Caldimonas thermodepolymerans: one gene and its partner. The protein of the gene in region 1 binds, or shares a complex with, the protein of each later gene. Links are inferred from orthologs where the notes say so. Each region holds a gene or a part of one and is shown in the gene's direction. Other genes may lie near its edges.

The links.
Region 2: the proteins of tldD (region 1) and pmbA are in contact, whole or in part, in a solved structure (PDB 5NJ9), measured with the Escherichia coli proteins. The link is inferred for Caldimonas thermodepolymerans from one-to-one orthologs.

What each region holds. Positions count from the first base shown.
Region 1 is NZ_CP064338.1:3,838,602-3,841,727, reverse strand. What follows is about bases 56-2,867. They hold tldD (metalloprotease TldD), read left to right. Parts: upstream 56-635; coding sequence 636-2,099; downstream 2,100-2,867. Other genes in these bases: IS481_RS18140 (hypothetical protein), read left to right, coding at 2,228-2,719; IS481_RS18150 (helical backbone metal receptor), read left to right, coding at 56-574. Outside these bases: more of IS481_RS18150, read left to right, coding at 1-55; IS481_RS18135 (3-deoxy-7-phosphoheptulonate synthase), read left to right, coding at 2,984-3,126. UniProt on the Escherichia coli protein: Metalloprotease involved in CcdA degradation. Suppresses the inhibitory activity of the carbon storage regulator (CsrA).
Region 2 is NZ_CP064338.1:1,458,138-1,461,266, forward strand. The notes cover bases 294-3,108. They hold pmbA (metalloprotease PmbA), read left to right. Parts: upstream 294-917; coding sequence 918-2,300; downstream 2,301-3,108. Other genes in these bases: yjgA (ribosome biogenesis factor YjgA), read right to left, coding at 294-668; IS481_RS07000 (TRAP transporter substrate-binding protein), read left to right, coding at 2,463-3,108. Also shown: mog (molybdopterin adenylyltransferase), read right to left, coding at 1-136; more of yjgA, read right to left, coding at 129-293; more of IS481_RS07000, read left to right, coding at 3,109-3,129.

The sequences.
Region 1 (3,126 bases):
CGAATGGCCCACGGTGCAGGCGCTGCGCGAGTTCGTGCCGCAGGTGATCGTCACGCACCCGTGCGCGCCGCAGGACAACCTGGTGCTCCATGCGCAGATGGTCGAGGCCTTCGGCGCGGTGCCTGGCGTGCGCGAGCGCGCCGCCGCCCTGGCGCAACGGCTGCAGGACGAGCTCGAGCGCACCGCGGCGCAGCCCTGGCCGCCGAAGCGCGTGCTCTATTGCATCTGGCGCGAGCCGTGGATGACGGTGGCGCGCGACACCTACATCTCGCGCATGCTCGCGCTGGTGGGCTGGCAGACGCTGCCGGACGTCGAGGGCGGCCCGCAGGGTGCGGCACGCTATCCCGTGTTCGACGTGCAGGCGCCGTGGCTGCGCGAGGTGGACGAGGTGCTCCTGGGCAGCGAGCCGTACCGCTTCGGGCCGTCCCACGTCGAGGAGGTGCGGCGGTGGCTGCAGGCCGCCGGTGGGCGGGGCCGGGTGCGGCTGGTCGACGCCGAGCTGCTCAGCTGGTACGGCCCGCGCGCGGCCGACGGCATCGCCTACCTGCGCGCGCTGGCGCGCGAGGCCGGCTGAGCGGCGGCGCGGGCGGCCCTGCCGGTCGCACGGGGTTGGGGGGCCGCCTACAATCGATCGCATGATCTCGCGCGAACCCACCCTCGAACGCCTGGCCATCGCCAGGTCGCTGCTGCTCGAACCGTTCGGGCTGGACGAGACGCAACTCGCCCGGGCCCTGAAGGTGATCGGCGAGCACCGCGTCGACGATGCCGACCTGTACTTCCAGTACACCCGCAGCGAAGGCTGGAGCCTGGAAGAAGGGATCGTGAAGTCCGGCAGCTTCGGCATCGACCAGGGCGTCGGCGTGCGCGCGGTGGCGGGCGAGAAGACCGCCTTTGCCTATTCCGACGACATCTCCGAGGCGGCGCTGCTGGATGCGGCGCGCACCGTGCGCACCATCGCCGCGGCCGGACAGAGCCGCCGCGTGAAGGTGGGCGGCGCCTCCCAGGTGGCCGGCAGCCGCGTGCTGTACGCGCCGATGGACCCGATCGCCACGCTCGACAGCGCGCAGAAGGTCGCCTTGCTCGAGAAGGTCGAGCGCATGGCGCGGGCACGCGACCCGCGCATCGTGCAGGTGATGGCCGGCCTGATGGGCGAGTACGACGTGGTGCTGGTCGCGCGGGCGGACGGCACCATCGCGGCCGACGTGCGGCCGCTGGTGCGCCTGTCGGTGACCGTGATCGCCGAGCAGAACGGGCGCCGCGAGGTGGGCTCCGGCGGCGGTGGCGGGCGCTTCGGCCTCGGCTACTTCCAGGACGAGGTGATCCGGCGCTACGTGGACGACGCGGTCGACGCCGCGCTGACCAACCTGGAAAGCCGCCCGGCCCCGGCTGGCGAGATGACCGTGGTGCTGGGCCCGGGCTGGCCCGGCGTGCTGCTGCACGAGGCGGTCGGCCACGGGCTGGAGGGCGACTTCAACCGCAAGGGCTCGAGCGCCTTCTCGGGCCGCATCGGCCAGCGCGTCGCGGCCAAGGGCGTGACGGTGCTGGACGACGGCACGCTGCCGGACCGGCGCGGCTCGCTCAACATCGACGACGAGGGCAACCCGACCCAGCGCAACGTGCTGATCGAGGACGGCATCCTGCGCGGCTACATCCAGGACGCGATGAACGCGCGCCTGATGAAGGTCAAGCCCACCGGCAACGGCCGCCGCGAAAGCTACGCCCACGTGCCGATGCCGCGCATGACCAACACCTACATGCTGGCCGGCGACAAGACCCGAGAGGAGATCGTCGCGTCCATCAGGAAGGGCCTGTACGCGACCAACTTCGGCGGCGGCCAGGTCGACATCACCAGCGGCAAGTTCGTGTTCTCGGCCAGCGAGGCCTACTGGGTCGAGAACGGGAAGATCCAGTACCCGGTCAAGGGCGCGACCATCATCGGCAACGGCCCGGATGCGCTGACCCGCGTGACGATGATCGGCAACGACCTGGAGCTGGACACCGGCGTGGGCACCTGCGGCAAGGAAGGGCAGAGCGTGCCGGTGGGCGTCGGCCAGCCCACGCTGCGCATCGACGGGCTGACCGTCGGCGGCACCGCTTGAAAACTCTGACAGGGGCCCTGCGAGAGCTTTCTCACGCCTGAGGCCGTTCCGGCGCCATGCGCCTTGCCGCGGCGTGTCCGAGCGGCTACGCTGGTGCGTTCCGGGGTGTGGACCCCGGGGCCTTCGCCATGTCCGAGCACACGCCGTCTCCCGCGCCTCGCCCCCAGCCCGATCCGGCGATGCTGGAGCGGGCCGAGCGCGTCAACAACGACCTGATGAAGTTCGTGCGCCAGGTGCGCACGGCCACGGGTCCCGTGCGCGTGAAGCTGCAGCATGACATGCGCGAGCGGCTGGAGGCCGAGCGCGCCGCGCTGCTCGGCGGCGGCGTGATCCCCGAGCCGCTGCGCCACTATGCGGTCACGTTCACCGAGGTGCAGTGGCTGCTCGACGTGTGGATCGAAGCCACCGAACGCAACGGCGACGACCAGGAGTTCCGGCGCGACTTCATCGACGTGGCCACGCGCATGCTCGGCGAGCTGGAGGTGCTGCGCCAGCCCGACCCGGCGCTGCATCCGCCCGGGCGCAAGCCGAGCTGGTGGTCGGCAATCACGCGCGGCCTGCGTCCCGAGGAGGCCCGCGAAGGGCATCGCCATCCGGGCGACCCGGACCTGATCGTGTGACGCAGGTCCGCCTGCGGCTTGACGCCGGTCGGTCGGCGCGTGCTACAGTACGGACCATGCTTCGCGCTGTCTATTTCTTCTTCTTTTACTTTTGGTTCTCGCACCGCACCGGCGGAGGAGAGGGCAGCGCGTAACCGAACACGAGCGAACCGAATCCGAGTGACCGCCGGGCGACCCCCGGCGGTTTTTTTTTCGCCTCCGGCCCGCGCAGCCTCGATCCAGGAACGCTCCCCGACAACCACTTCAACCAGGAGTCTGCTTCCCATGAATGCCAAGTCCACCAGCGCCGTCGAGGGTTGGTATGCGCCGATCGACAAGACATCGCAGACCGACGACGAAAGGATCAAGGACGTGACGCCGCTGCCGCCGCCGGAGCACCTGATCCGCTTCTTCCCGATCCGCGGGAC
Region 2 (3,129 bases), 2.4 Mb from region 1 along the record:
CCCAGTGGATCGGGTTGCGCACGGCGCGGCCCAGCCAGTCCTGGAGGGCGGGGATGCCCTTGTCCTCGTAGACACCGCTGGAGGCGCGGTCGCTGATCGAGACCACGCCGATGCGCACGGGGTCGAAGTCACTCATCCTGAGGCTCCTGAAGCAATGGCTTGATGAACTGGAACAGCTCGCGGTAGGCGCGCCCGTTGCGCTGCTCGGGCGAGGCGGCGGCGTCCTTGCGCGCCGCGCGCACCAGGCTGCGCAGCTGCTGCACGTCGCAGCCCGGGTGCTCGGCGATCCAGCGCGTCACCGCGTCGTCGCTGGCGATCAGCTCGGCCCGCCAGTGCTCGGCCTGGTGCAGCACCAGCGTGTCCATCGCATGGCCCAGGCGCATCTCGGCGATGGCCTCGCGGATCGGCTCCGGGTCGACGCGGCGCATCAGCTTGCCGATGTACTGCATCTGGCGGCGGCGCCCCTCGTGCGAGCGGGTGCGATGGTACTCGCGCAGCGCGTCGCGCAGGCTCTCGGGCAGCTCCAGCCGTTCGAGGCGCTCGTCGGGCATCTCGGCGAGGGCCTCGCCGAGCGCCTGCAGCTCGTGCATTTCCTTCTTGCGCTGGGTCTTGCTCGGCCGCGCGTCGCGGCCGTCGTCGTCGAAATCGTCGGTGAGGTCGGATGACATGGGAGGCAACGGGTCGCCGTCTGGCGTACAGGTCCCCTGGGCGACTTCGGCGGGCGCGGCGCGGCCGGGGAGCGCAGCCGTCGGGCTGGTGCGGGCCGACAGGCCGCGACATTGTTGCACAGCGCCACCGCGGCACCGCCCGGCCATGCCCCTGCATGCGGCGGCGCCGTGGCACGCTGCGGCGCCTTGCCATCGGGCAGGCCAGTATCATAGGTCCGCACTCCGGACCCACCAGATCGACACCCGTACATGCCCCACACTTCCAGTTCCACGCCCGCACAGGGATTCGCCTACACGCAGGACCAGTTCCGCGAACTCGTCGAGGAGGCGCTGGCGTGCGCCCGCCGGCTCGGCGCCAGCGATGCCGCCGTGGAGGTTTCCGAAGGGGCGGGGCTGTCGGTCTCGGTGCGCAAGGGCGACATCGAGAACGTCGAGCGCAACCGCGACAAGTCGCTCGGCGTGACGGTCTACATCGGCCAGCGGCGTGGCAACGCCAGCACCTCGGACTTCTCGCGCGCGGCGCTGGAGCAGACGGTGCAGGCCGCCTACGACATCGCGCGCTTCACCGCCGAGGACCCGGCCGCCGGCCTGCCCGACGAGCAGGACCTGGCGCTGGGCGAGGCCGCCACGCGCGACCTGGACCTGTTCCACCCCTGGGCCATCGAGGCCGCCGAAGCCGCCGAGCTGGCGATGCGCTGCGAGGCTGCGGCGCTGCAGACCGATGCGCGCATCACCAACTCCGAGGGTGCCGCGGTGTCGGCCCAGCAGTCGCACTTCTTCGCCGGCAACACGCGCGGCTTCCGCGGCGGCTATGCCAGCTCGCGCCATTCGCTGTCGGTGGCGCCGATCGCCGGGCGCGGCGACGACATGCAGCGCGACGCCTGGTACACCTCGATGCGCGACCCGCGCGACCTGGCCTCGCCCGAGGCGGTCGGCCGCTATGCCGCCGAGCGGGCGCTGTCGCGGCTGAAGTCGCGCAAGATCCCCACCTGCACCTGCCCGGTGCTGTTCGAGGCGCCGCTGGCCGCGGGCCTGCTCGGCAGCTTCGTGCAGGCCACCAGCGGCGGCGCGCTGTACCGCAAGGCCACCTTCCTGGCCGACAGCCTGGGCCAGCAGGTGTTCCCCGAGCATGTCGACATCCACGAGGACCCGCACCTGCCCAAGGGCAAGGGCAGCGCGCCGTTCGACGACGAAGGCGTGGTCACGCGCGCGCGCGACGTGGTGCGCGCCGGCCGGGTCGAGGGCTATTTCCTGTCCAGCTACTCGGCGCGCAAGCTGGGCATGCGCACCACCGGCCATGCGGGCGGCTCGCAGAACCTGTTCCTGACCAGCCGCCTGACCCGGCCCGAGGACGACCTGCCGGCCATGCTGCGCAAGCTGGGCCGGGGCCTGCTGGTGATCGAGCTGATGGGGCAGGGCGTCAACTACGTGACCGGCGACTATTCGCGCGGCGCGGCGGGGTTCTGGGTCGAGGACGGCCAGATCGCCTACCCGGTGCACGAGATCACCATCGCCGGCAACCTGCGCGAGATGTTCCGCCAGATCGTCGCGATCGGCGCGGACGCCTACACGCTCGGCTCCAAGACCACCGGCTCGGTGCTGGTCGAGCAGATGAAGGTGGCCGGCAGCTGAGCCTTTTCCCGTTCCCGCGACCGCCTGTGCGTACATCGAACCCGCAGGGGTGGCATGCGGACAATCCACAAGACCACGCCGAGCCGGCGCCGGGGAGAATCGGTGACTCTCCCGCGTCCTTGCAAGCGCGGCGAAGCCCTGAACACATTGGAGACCACAGTGATGGAACGTCGATCTTTTCTACGCAACACGGGCCTGGCCGGCGTGCTTGCCGCCGGGGCGGCTCCGGCGGTCGTGCACGCGCAGGCCAACGTGCGCTGGCGCCTGGCGTCCAGCTTCCCCAAGTCGCTCGACTCGCTGTACGGCGGGGCCGAGACGCTGGCGAAGAAGGTCGCCGACATGACCGGTGGCAAGTTCCAGATCTCGGTCCATGCCGCGGGCGAGCTGGTGCCGGCGCTGGGCATCGTCGACGCGCTGCAGAACAACACCATCGAGGCCGGCCACACGGTGGCCTACTACTACTTCGGCAAGGATGACGCCTGGGCGCTGGGCGCGGGCATCCCGTTCGGCCTGAACTCGCGCCAGATGACGGCGTGGATGTACGACGGCAACGGCCTGAAGCTGATGCGCGAGTTCTACTCGAACTACAACATCATCAACTTCCCGGGCGGCAACACGGGCGCCCAGATGGCCGGCTGGTTCCGCAAGGAAATCAAGTCCGTCAACGACCTCAAGGGCCTGAAGTTCCGCATCGGCGGCTTCGCCGGCCGCGTGATGGAACGCCTGGGCGTCGTGCCGCAGAACCTGCCGGCCGGCGAGGTCTACCAGGCGCTGGAGAAGGGCACGATCGACGCGGCCGAGTTCGTCGGCCCGTACGACGACCTGCGCC